Regions from separate parts of the Dyadobacter subterraneus genome, predicted to be linked through region 3. Evidence: riboswitches for the same ligand, from Rfam matches in the RefSeq annotation. Region 3 holds a riboswitch; each other region holds the start of a gene.
The links. A riboswitch is a leader RNA that binds a small molecule or an ion and turns the genes downstream of it on or off. The one in region 3 is predicted to bind cobalamin.
Positions count from the first base shown of each region.

Region 1 (4,289 bases), 350 kb from region 3:
ATCTTCGAAAGACTCTTTTTTATTATAATTATCGCCAAAGAAGGTGATCACTTCATGAAATTCCTTTGCTTTCATATAACCTGGCAAAGGCTGGATCATTTGAAATTTGTCGTCGAGGAAAATCGTTGTTGGAAAACTTGGCTGATTATTTGTAAGCGCCAGTGCAATTTGATGAATGCCTTTTTGTCCTTCTGCAATAAATTCAAATTTCTGACTTCCAAGCGTTATGGCTTCTCTTTGTTCAGCATTCAGTTTTACGGCATAATATTTTTTGTTGATGTAATCAATTACCTCAGCATTTTTATACGTTTCCCGATCCATCACTTTACACCAGCCACACCAATCTGTATATAAATCAACCAACACTTTCCGCGGCTCTTTCTGGGTTTTCGCATAGGCTTCTTCAATGGTCATCCAGTGAATTCCTTCTTCTTTTTTTGTTACAGAATCTGTTCGGAAACTGGTTAATGCAAGAAACAGAATCAAAACCGAAGTAAATATGTAAGCTGATCGTCTCATAATTTTTTGATATACATTTTTAAAACGCATTTTTTGACCAAATAATTTTTTTATGAATTAATATCAGGCAATTTTATATTCAAATCTTACCATACACATATTCATTTGCGAGTAATCATTTGCTTGCGAAACAATCAACATTATTAATCATGAAAGTAAACAAAGTTATTCCGCTTATCCGAATTTTCGACGAAGCAAAGGCGGTCGAATTTTATGTAAACTGGCTGGGCTTTACAATTGACTGGACGCATCAGTTTGAGACCAATTTTCCGCTTTATATACAGGTTTCAAAAGAAGGGATTGTTTTGCACCTGACAGAACATCACGGTGACTGCACGCCTGGCGGGAAAGTATTTATTGACTGTGTGGGTTTAACAGAATATCATGCCGAATTGATCGAAAAAAATTACCGTTTCAACCGTCCGGGATTGGAAGAAGCGCCATGGAATGCCATTACAATGGAAGTTTCAGATCCTTTTGGAAATAAATTACTTTTCAACGAATCCAAAGAATAATTTTTTTGCCACGAATACACTAAATTCGTGCGTTCGTGGCAAGCTTATTTTTTTGTTTTATCTTTTGAAAAAGAGACTAACAAACCTCCACTTATAATCAAGGCCATTCCCGATAATGTGGTAATAGTTGGAATCGCCTCTCCCATCAAAAATCCAAATATCAAAGCAAAAAGAATATTGGAATATCCGACCGCTGCGACGCGTCCTGCTTTATCAAACGTAAAAGATTGTGTCATCATGATCTGGCCGATCATCGCCGTAATTCCCAGTGCAAGAAATCCCAGCCAGTGTTGCCAGGTTGCCGGCCATTTGAAAGTTCCGATTAGAAAGTCGAGCTGATCATTTGGGAAATAAGTACCGATTACGATTGAAAATATTGGCAGAACTATTCCGCTCAACATGAAGGAAAGCACAATAGCCCGGGTATCATAAACTTGTCCTAGCTGACGAATCGCCAGATAGGCAACAGCAGTTAATAATGCATTTCCCAATCCTATGACATGATTTCTGACCGACATCGAAAGATCCGGACGGAAGACAAACAGTATCCCGGCAAAGCCCAGTAAAATAGCAATCCACTCGGTAAAATTTAATTTTTCCCCCAGAAAAAGCCAGGACAGAAATGCCAGAAAAATGGGATAAGTATATTGATACGTGGAGGCTCGGCCTAATCCAAGATTTTGAATTGCGTAAAAAAGAAGATATAATGAAAGTGTTCCGACAACGCCGCGAAAAATAAGTAAGCCAAGTCTCCCACCTTTTTGCTTCAACGGTCGCTGCAAAATACTTGTTCCGATAAACAATACGCCAATAATATTTCGAAAGAAAACCAGCTGTACAATATGAAAATCACGACTCAGCCATTTTGAAATTGCAGACATTAGGGCAAAGAAAAAAGATGCCCCAAGCATCAGAAGAACACCTCTTTGTGGTGCTGAAAGTGAAAAAGATTTTGTGGTGCGGGTTAACAAATTGTCAGAATTTTAGGCAAAGATAACGCAACGATTTTAAGGAGAGCGCCATTTCAAAAAAACGATTATGTGACACCCGCATAATTTCGTTAACTTTACAAAGTTTTTGGTGCCGGAAGTTGAATCAAATCAACCATATGGCTTAATAGGGAATCCCGCGAAAAACGGGAGCTGTCCCCGCAACTGTAAGTCTTACAAAAAACTGATCTCATCTGCATAACCACTGTGAAAACGGGAAGGTACAGGATCAGCAAGACAAGCCAGGAGACCTGCCAGAAACATTCAGCGTTTTGATTTTCGGAGGAAAAATCATTTAATCGTTTTACTATGATGATCTTGAATTTTTACGGTGCGTAGCGGGCAAATTCGCTTTTATCTCCTGCTTGTGATTTTGTTGGTTAATGCCTTCGAAAATCAATTGATGGCGCAAAAGGATTCAATTCATCTGGATCCGGTGACCATTTATGGTTATGCGCCTGAACGTTTTATGAGCGGATTAAAAGTGCAGAAAATCGATTCTGTTACGATGGAACAATTTCGTTTCAGAAATATTACGGATCTGCTTTCTTTAAATACGCCCATCATTATTAAGAATTACGGTCCCGGACAATTAGCAACCGTTGCTTTTCGCGGGACTTCCGCAAATCATACTGCGGTGCTGTGGAATGGTCTTAATGTAAATCTTCCCACTTTGGGACAAACTGATTTTTCAACAATTCCGGTTGCAGGATTTGACCAGTTATCCGTTCAGTATGGTTCTTCCGCCAGTATTGTGGGAACTGATGCAGTAGGTGGAAGTATTTTGCTGGGAAGTTCCATGCCTCAGGCAGGACTGCAAGTTATGATTGGAAGACAGCAGGAAAGTTTCCGAAACAGCCAAACACAGGCAACTATTAAATACGGGACGAACCTCGCTAACAAATGGACTTTTGCGGGAAAAACCGCGGCATATGATGGCAGGATGAATAATCATTATCCGTATACTGAAAGGAATAAGAAACAAATGATTCCTTCCGAAACATTCCAGAAAGGTCTGGTTCAGGACTTATATTTTACAAAAAACAGCCATCAATTATCGGCACATTTTTGGCTTACTGATAATCAGTTAACCAATAATCCTGAAAATCTTACAGGCCGTGAATATACCGCAATAAAGTCTTATCGTACAATGCTGAGGTATCAGGTTGATAACTGGACGGTCAGAACTTCCTGGATCCGGGACATTGTTGATCATGCGGCAGGTGATTATTCAAAATTCGATCATGCAGTTACCGATAGAATCGGTGCCAGGTTTGAGCGTGCATTTGAATGGAAATTTAAAAATCTGGGAAATATTCAACTACAGGCGGGAGCAGAATTTACGCACTATATAACACACTTTACTGATTATGAAAAACCCGTTACCGCAGAGAATCGTGAAGATTTTTTTCTTCTGACACGCTGGCACGCTACTCCAAAATTCCTGGTCTCCATCAATCTTCGCCAGGCCTTAGTTACAGGATTTAATCCACCCTTTACACCTTCGCTTGGTGCCGAATATCGCTTGATTCAAAATAATATTAATTCATTAAAAGTCAGAGGTTCTGTTGGGAGAAGTTACCGCGTCCCAACTTTAAATGAACGTTACTGGAAAAGTCTGGGCAATCCAAATATTCGTCCTGAGGATGGTTTTAACAAAGAAATCGGTTTGGAAGGAACACATGTTGTCAGTTGTACTCACTCTTTTACGGCAAGTTTAACAACTTATCATAATCGCATTAATAACTGGACTTACTGGAATCCTGCGAATAATTTCCGCGTGGAAAATCTGCAATTGGTAGTTGCACGAGGCATTGAAACACAAATCGGCTGGAAGGGAAACTGGACCAATTGGAAAGCGGGCGGTAATTTGAATTATGCTTTTACAAAAAGCTCGCAGGAAAAGGTTTATGACGCATATGCCTCTGATATTGTCGGCAAACAATTACCGCACATTCCCTTACATTCCGGAAACGTAAATCTGTTTGTTCAATACAAAAAAATCCGGTTGACAAATCAATTACAATTTGTTTCAAAACGATACACTTTGGCTGATCATGCACAGTTTACACAGGGATATATTCTTGAAAATTTTCTGGTTGAAACCACCTTTGACTGGCGTGGAGCGGCCGCTTCTTTGCAGGGCAGAGTAAATAATATTACCAATTCTTTTTACCAATCCATTAATGGAAATCCCATGCCCGGACGTAGTTTTGCCATTAGCTTATTGTTTTCTTTAAAAACAACCAATCATTCGATATAAAAC
Region 1 covers NZ_JACYGY010000002.1:1,138,376-1,142,664, reverse strand. Annotated here, with positions in the region: gene IEE83_RS30305 (thioredoxin family protein) at 1-519, opposite strand, end outside; gene IEE83_RS30300 (glyoxalase superfamily protein) at 669-1,034, shown strand; gene IEE83_RS30295 (DMT family transporter) at 1,079-2,005, opposite strand; cobalamin riboswitch at 2,096-2,296, shown strand; gene IEE83_RS30290 (TonB-dependent receptor plug domain-containing protein) at 2,427-4,286, shown strand.
Region 1: it holds a riboswitch for cobalamin, as region 3 does, so the genes downstream of both, IEE83_RS30290 (TonB-dependent receptor plug domain-containing protein) here and IEE83_RS31825 (sulfite exporter TauE/SafE family protein) in region 3, are expected to answer to the same signal.

Region 2 (4,289 bases), 110 kb from region 3:
AACCTGTTGATCATGCATTCGCTTACCAAAGCTTATGCGATTCCAGGGTTACGATTGGGTTATGTTGTCGCTTCGGAGGATTTAATTTCGAAATTGAAAGGTATCAAACAACCGTGGACAGTAAATACGATGGCGCTGCAAGCCGGGAAATTTATTTTTGAAAACTACCAGCAAATTCAAATCCCCTTAAATGGTTTACTAGCCGAAAAAGAAAGATTTACAGAAAAACTCAGCCAAAATCCGATATTGAAAATTCATGAAAGTGCTACACATTTTTTCCTGGCAGAAACACTGAAAGGCAACGCAGCGGAACTCAAACAATTCCTGATCGAAAAATATGGACTTTTAATTCGTGATGCGAGTAATTTCAGAGATTTAACAAAACAACATTTTCGGATCGCTACCCTGTCGCCTGAAAAAAATAATCTATTCATTGAAGCCCTCGAAGAATGGAGAAATTATTGATCATAGCTCCGTTGATTGTCGGTTACATTCTGGATTTAATTATCGGCGATCCTGACAACTGGCCGCATCCGGTTCGTGTATTTGGAAATGCTATTGCATCTGGCGACAAACTTTTAAATAAAAATTCATCTCGATTTTTGAAAGGAATGTTGTTAGCAACAAGTCTTTGTCTGCTCACATTTTTCTTTTTTTATTTTCTAAATAAGAGACTTCTAAACATAAATATGTGGCTTTTCATCGCCGTCAACAGCGTTTGGGTTTGGTATGGATTAGCAAATAATGCTTTAATCACCGAAGGTCAAAATGTGTTTTTAGTTTTGGAAAAAGAGGGATTGGAAGCAGGAAGAAAGCAACTGTCGCGCATCGTTGGCCGGGATACTTCGCAGTTAACTGCCCAGCAAATCCGGATAGCGGTTTTTGAAACCATGTCGGAAAATCTTAGCGACGGTGTTATTGCGCCATTATTTTTCTACGCAATCGGAGGCGTTCCGGCCATGATGGTTTACAAAATGATCAATACTTTGGATTCCATGATCGGTTACCGCAGCGATAAGTACGAGCAATTCGGAAAATTCGCTGCCCGACTGGACGACGTTGCGAATTTCATCCCGGCACGAATTACGGCATTGCTTATGGTGATTGTAACAGGAAATTATCGCGGTCTGCAATTCGTCTTCAAATACGGAAACCAACATAAAAGTCCAAATTCAGGCTATCCGGAATCTGCACTGGCCGGAATTCTTAATTGTCGTTTCGGCGGGCCAAATGTATATCATGGAAAGTGGGTTGACAAACCTTTCATCGGGGAGAAGGAACGGATTATCGAGTCGGGGGAAATTCGGAAAGCAGCATGGATTAATCATAAGGTTTGTTTTGTAACCGTCTTGATTATCAGTTTGTTTTTTTATCATTTCCTTTGATAAGATCCCAATTTAACGACAATGCTTATTTGCCATCGGCAGATCTTGTAGGTAGAAAACATTTAAGGTTAATTACGAGGCGTTCCTATCGGGAACGCTTTGTGGCACGAGTTACATCTTTGCTACCAACGAAATGTACCGATGGTACAGTATCCAAATACACGTGAAACCGATTTGAAATAAATAATTGGGATTTTATTCTTAACTCTCCAGAGAAGTCAAGTTTTAAAGGTGACATCTATTCTTGCCTTCTCTTATACCTAGCTTATTTCATCAATAGAAAATACACACATCAGATTTATTACAACAAATCAAAAACCCCACATAAATCTTAGTAGTTTTGCATTCATCAGGGTAGTATCCCGGATTTGCGAAAATCCGGTTACTTTAAAAGGGAATACCGGTGCAAGTCCGGAACAGTCTCCGCTGCTGTAAGTTCATAAAAACATTCATGACAATTGCCACTGGGGACAATGATTGAATTTTGAATGATAGAATCAGTGAATGATGGCCAATTGCAACACATTCTCTAATTCACACATTCTATCATTCAAAATTACACCCCGGGAAGGCGTCAGGGGAAATGGAACGAGTCAGAAGACCTGCCTTATTCACTTAATACGCATAGCTTTCGGAAGAAAGGCTGGTAGCACAAATGACAAAAAAACAGAAGACCTCCTTTTGGGAAGTTCGCAATGACTTTGCGTGCATTTCCACTTTTATTGCAGCTGCGAAGTTTGCGGCTTTATTATTTATCCCACTGCTATTTTTAGCAGGCTGCGGTACTTCTTCAAATCTCACTGAAAGTGCAGAAACGGCTTCTTCGGGGAAAGACTATTTTTCTGAAAAAATCCAGATTCATCATGCCAAGGGCTTCACGATCGAATACCACGATAATTTTAAGGTGATCAATGTTTTAAGTCCGTTTGAAAAAAGCACCGATACGGCCAAATATGTTTTGCTTCAACGCGGCACAAAAAAGCCGAAAGGATATTCAAACAGCCAGTTTATTGAAATTCCAATTCGTAGTCTGGTCGCGATGTCGTCCATGCACGTAGGGTTGGTTGGACTTTTGGGAGAAGAAAAAATTGTAACCGGACTGGGCAATTTGAAATATGTTTCCAACCCGGAAATTATCAAACAAATTGAGGCGGGCAAAATTGCCGAAGTTGGAAAAGATCAGGGGTTGAATGAGGAAAAATTGATTACCATGCACCCGGATTTGATCATGACCACGGGCAGTCCGGTTTCAAAAATGGAGCGGTATACAACTTTGAACGCTGCCGGAATTCCTGTTTTGATTAATTCTGAATGGGTTGAAACTACACCATTGGGCCGTGCGGAGTGGGTTAAACTTTTGGCAGCGCTGCTAAATCGTGAAGATTTTGTCAACAAGAAATTTGCCAAAATGGAAGAGGAATACAAACGTCTTGCGGCATTATCTCAAAAAGTGAAAGTAAAACCGAGCATCATTACCGGTATGAATTCCAAAGATTCATGGTTTGTCCCGAATGGAAATAGTTATATGGCGCAGTTTTTCCGGGATGCCGGCGCAGATTATCATTGGAATAATACCAAAGCAACGGGAAGTCTGGCGTTAAATTTTGAAGCCGTTTACCCGATCGCTCTGACAGCTGATTATTGGCTGAATGTCGGGATCAGCAACTACGATAACAAAAAAGAAATTCTTGCGAAAGATCCTCGTTATACCGATTTCAAAGCTTATAAATCCGGACAGATTTACAGCTATAATAAACGTGTGAACAACCGCGGTTCGAATGATTATTGGGAATCGGGTGCTGTGAATCCGCAGATTGTTTTGTCGGATCTGATCAAAATCCTGCATCCGGAATTATTACCGGAGCATGAGCTGGTTTATTATAAGCAGGTGAATTAGGCGGTCGGCAATCGGCGGTCAGCTTCCGGCTCTTGCCACTCGAACTCTGGGCCGATTAAAATACTAGTTATGCAAATTTCTTCTCAATCTTATTCCAATTCCCGTCGGCTGATCATTATTGTTCTGTCGGTTTTGGCTGTGCTTTTTTTTCTGCTGGATATCATGCTGGGGTCGGTAAGCATTCCGTTTGGTGAAGTGGTGAGAATTGTGTTTTTGGGAGAATCGGACACTACCGCATGGTTATTTATTATTGAAAAAATACGCTTACCAAAAGCGATTACGGCCATCATTGTGGGCTGCGGATTATCCGTCAGCGGACTTCAAATGCAGACTTTATTTCGCAATCCATTAGCTGGCCCGTCCGAACTGGGTATCACGGCCGGAGCCGGGTTAGGCGTTGCAGCCGTAATGCTTACGAGCGGAAGTACCGCAAGTATTTATGCAATCCGGCAATTGGGTGTTTCCGGGAGCTGGCTGATTGTTGTGATGGCATCGCTTGGCGCCGCTTTGGTTTTGTCCATGGTTTTATTGATCGCCGGAAGAATTAAGGATAATGTTATTTTATTGATTGTCGGCGTGATGGTCGGGACGATAACGGTTTCCGTGATCAGTATCTGGCAATATTTCAGTCAGCCGGAAGAGTTGCAGGAATATATTCTATGGACTTTCGGCTCACTTGGCGGCATTGTTCAATATCATTTATACGTACTCTCCGGCGTCGTGATCGTTGGTTTACTCATCGCTTTTTCTTCTTCAAAGGCACTAAATGCCATGTTATTGGGAGAAAATTATGCAAGAAGTATGGGTTTGACGGTTGGAAAAACCCGCTTCATTATCATGGCCAGTACCAGTTTACTTACGGGAAGTATCACCGCTTTTTGCGGCCCGATTGGTTTTGTTGGTATCGCGATTCCACATATCACCCGATCACTTTTAGGCACTTCCGATCACCGTATTTTAATTCCTTGCTGTTGTCTGGTAGGTACTGTTTTGATGCTCATTTGTGA
Region 2 covers NZ_JACYGY010000002.1:1,378,947-1,383,235, reverse strand. Annotated here, with positions in the region: gene IEE83_RS31350 (pyridoxal phosphate-dependent aminotransferase) at 1-465, shown strand, start outside; gene cbiB (adenosylcobinamide-phosphate synthase CbiB) at 450-1,385, shown strand; cobalamin riboswitch at 1,721-2,009, shown strand; gene IEE83_RS31340 (ABC transporter substrate-binding protein) at 2,041-3,282, shown strand; gene IEE83_RS31335 (FecCD family ABC transporter permease) at 3,352-4,289, shown strand, end outside.
Region 2: it holds a riboswitch for cobalamin, as region 3 does, so the genes downstream of both, IEE83_RS31340 (ABC transporter substrate-binding protein) here and IEE83_RS31825 (sulfite exporter TauE/SafE family protein) in region 3, are expected to answer to the same signal.

Region 3 (4,289 bases):
TCGTATCATTCGTCCAGCGACGACTTTCTGTTGAAGAATTCAAATAGTCATAACCAACAATTAAAGAATGATTTCCGATTGTCCAGACATCTTTTACCTGGATACCTTTCCAGTTATTCCCCAATTCGGCAGAGCGGAAAGGAACAACAGTTTTGCCGGATACATTGAGTGTATAATTTTTTGTATTTTCTTCCGAAGTAAATACTTTCAAACTCGGACTATGATTTCCAATTTTGCCGGTCAGCGAAACATCAAAAGCTGCGCGATCAACATCTTTTGTACTTGCCTCGGTGGAACCGGAAGAAATTTCACCCGGCGATTCTACATTTTTCGCCTGGAATTTATCGCCGCGAATATCAATTCTCCAATTGTCATTTAACTGATATCCAAGCCTTAAAGAACCCGTGAAATAATGAAGTTTTGTGTAAGGCCTTGTTGCACCATCCGTCTGGGTTTCATCCACATCCGTCTCCGGTTGAGTTGTGTAATTTTTTCTGACCTTGGTGTAATCAAAAGCATCACGGAACAAATTCCATTTCCCGATCTTGTAATTTTTTGATCTTTCGAAATAGGAAAAAGACATATCGTAATCCAGCTTTTTCGTCAGATTACCACCTGCATTCAAGCCAGCCTGGTACGACTGAAAGCTTCCATATTCCAGAAAACCGTTCCCTTTCGTATCGCCTTTTGATCTTTGGGTAATGATGTTAATAACACCACCCATCGCCTGAGAACCGTACAAAGAAGAAGCAGGCCCTTTCAAAACTTCAATTCTTTCGACGCCATTCAGATTGATTTGAGACAAATTGGTTGCACCCGCCGCACGGCCGTCAATCAATAACAAAGTCCGTTGGTTTAACCCTGAAAACTGAGGACGAAATCCACGGATACCAATTCCTGATGACAAGTTTGGATATTGGATTACATCCACCGCAGCCGTCTTTCTTACGATATCAGTCAGGTCATTTGAAGGCGTCATTTCAATATCCTGGCGCGTAATAATATCCAGTTTTTGAGGAATTTTTTCTTTCCGCGTTTCATAACGTGTAGCCGTTACAACCACAGGATTCAAAATATTTTCTCTTGTAGAATCAGATAAAACCACTTCCTGCGCTTGAGCGGAGAAAGTGGCGGTCATGGCTAATAGACCTGCAAACGTGAGTTGATGAATGGTAGCTTGGTAAAAATTGAAATTCATTAGGTATGGATGTATAAAAAATGATTGCGATTTTGAGCTTATGAAATCAGACTTTTTGAAGAATATCTCACCCTTCATACGCGCCGTATAATGTTATCAGTCCGATAACAGTTGAGAAAGTCCCGACTATGTAATTAATAATTTTTAATACGCGATCCCGTTTCGCAGCAAATTTATTGATCGAAAAAGCGAAGAAATAACCATAAGCAGACATGGAGAAAATGATTCCGAAACTTTGCAGAATAATGATCCAGACTGCCGTGTAAGCATCACTTGCGGCGAGGGTCAACGCTACTGCGCAGGCACCACCCGTTCCGGCCAGTCCGTGCACCATGCCCACCCAAAAAGAACGGCTGAATTTTTGTTCGGCTGCCGGTTGAACTGTCAAATCAGGCTTTCTGAAATTCCGGCGGAAGGCTACAATTCCGAGCCAGATCATCAACGGTCCGATTACCAATTCGACCTTTTCAGAAATGTTCAGAGAGATTGCTGATTTCAATATCAAAACCAGACAAGCAAAAAGAATCAACGTCAAAGAATGTCCAAGCGCCCAGTGCGACGACCGCCAGATTAATTTCAAACGATCCTTCGGCTTCTGGTTTTTCTCCGTTGCCAATACAGAAACTGCTGCCATATGATCCGGCTCAAAAGAATGCTGAACTCCAAGAAGAAGAGAGTCGATAAGTAAATAATTGATCATTTCCTTTCACATAAGTTATTGAGAAAAACCCGTTTACCATATCACAGGCAACTTATGGAAAATGCAATACGAAGCAACCCAGCAACAAAAATCACGCTGCCAAACCAGTAACTTCACGCCTTTTTTCCCGAAAGCATTCCGAATATGATGTTACATGGCAGGTCTTCTGGCTCGTTCAGTCTCCCAACGCCTTCCCGGGATTAATTTTGAATGATTGAATCTTGAATGAGAGAATGATGGAGCGCGCCAGATTTTGGAGTTATCAGCCATTCTATCATTCACTCATTAAATCATTCAAAATTATCCCCAGTGGCAAAAATGTTGTGACTTTTTTAGTGAACTTACAGCAGCGGGTACTACTCCGGATTTTCACCGGATTCCCTTTTAAGTGTTCGGCAAATTTTGCGTCACACACCACTTAACGGCTGCAAACTTACTATTTAATTTTATAGTGAGACAAAATTATTTTGCCGGAAATAAGTTTTAAGCGGTTTTTACGAGACGTTCCTAACGGAACGAAAGTTGTGGGTTGGCTATGTTTTTCTACCGACGAAATGTCCTGATGGGACAATTAAGTATGTGAATTCTTTATCGCAAAACATTGCTAAATGAAAACATCTTATTGATGTAATATACTCATTATTAACAATTTGTCACATACAAACATCTCGTCTATAAAAGAATAAGCCGAATCCTAGCACATGTTCAATAGGAACATCTCGTCGGCAGAAAACATATTCATCATTTAACAATCCTGTTCCATAGGAACATTCGTTGGTAGAAAGATACGACAAACCCCATCGCCATGTTCCGACAAGAACATTTCTTGATATAAAACGTATCCTTATTAAACCACCATGTTCCATAGGAACATTTCGTTGGTAGAAAAATACATGCATTGCTTATTGTTGCGCGTTCCTTCGGAACGTTTCGTGACTTCCGAAAATCTTTGCTACTATTCTAATTCCTTAAAAATATACTGGTCGTTCCAATCAATGTCAAAAGCAATTAAAAACTTCCGGTATTCCTCCATAAAATTTTTCTTTTGATGATGTGTTTCCTGATTTTGAATGTACCTGATTACATCGGGCACCTGACTTTTTCCATATGAAAAAGCGCCATAACCTTCCTGCCACGCAAAAGGATACTTACAGAAATTCTGCGTTTTAATCCATTTGCTGCTTTCAGTTTTTACGTTTTGAATCAAAGAAGAAATCGATTGATGCGGACTAATACCAACCAAAATATGAATGTGATCAGGCATGCTGTTAATTTGAAGCATTTTGTGCGATTTTCCTGAAAAATACCTGTGATGTATTTGTGTAATTTTTCCTTCCAAATAGGTTGAATCAAAGCTTCCCGATATTTTACCGCGAATACAAATTGGACATAAATTTGTGTGTAGGTATTAGCCATTATACATTTATTTATAGTGTGTTAGAATTGCAATCTATTGAAAATTAAGAAGGAGCCAAAAGATTATTCACGCATTTTTATGAACGAATAACCAAGATGGAACAAGCCGACAAAACAAAATCACGAAACGTTCCTAAAGGAACGAGTGTTCAGATGGTATCGCCACTTTCTACCAACGAAATGTCCCGATGGGACAATGAAGTAAATGAATTCCTTCTCGTAAACATTTCCTAAGTGAAAGTATTTTGTTGGTAGGAAAACATTAGCATTATTCAACCATCATGTTCCGGCAGGAACATTTCTTTGGTAGAAAAACCATCAGCTTCCGGACATTCGTTCCATAGGAACGTTTCGTAAAACTTTCAATTACTCCATTTAAAACCCTACATTTGCGCCTCAATAAGTTCTTTTCTTTATTTTTCCAACAGGAAAAGGTTTTACTATCAGTGAATTAATAGGGAATCGTGTGTAAATCACGAACTGTCGCGCAACTGTAAGTAACATCAAAAGTTTATATCAACAATGTCCACTGGGGCAATGATTGAGTTTTGAATGAGAGAATGCTAGAATGGCTGACGGCTCCAAAATCTGGCGCACTCCACCATTCTATCATTCTCTCAATCTATCATTCAAAATTCATTCCCCGGGAAGGACGGTATAAATGTTACAAGTCAGGAGACCTGCCTTTTCTTTGTTGACAATGCTTTCGCGGAATGAAGCTTCGTCAGGTTTGGTGTTTGTATATCCAGGCAATTTTGCCATGGATCGTCGTGCGCTTTTTGTACGACTCTAAACGTTTTTCTTGTCTTTTTTTCCTTTCTCCGTTTGCATTGTAAAATGCTGTAAAGAGCTTTTAACTCATTTCTCTAAACAAGTTAAAAGTATGCAAACGCAAAAAAACTGTTTCCCGCGGACTGGAAACGGCCATCTCATTTTTCAAAAAAAACGGTACAGTTGTGTGCTGAAAATCGCTTT
Region 3 covers NZ_JACYGY010000002.1:1,485,113-1,489,401, reverse strand. Annotated here, with positions in the region: gene IEE83_RS31830 (TonB-dependent receptor plug domain-containing protein) at 1-1,138, opposite strand, end outside; gene IEE83_RS31825 (sulfite exporter TauE/SafE family protein) at 1,266-1,898, opposite strand; cobalamin riboswitch at 2,038-2,332, opposite strand; partial or broken gene tnpA (IS200/IS605 family transposase) at 2,854-3,314, opposite strand; gene IEE83_RS31815 (hypothetical protein) at 3,411-3,548, shown strand; cobalamin riboswitch at 3,730-4,016, shown strand; gene IEE83_RS31810 (TonB-dependent receptor) at 4,198-4,289, shown strand, end outside.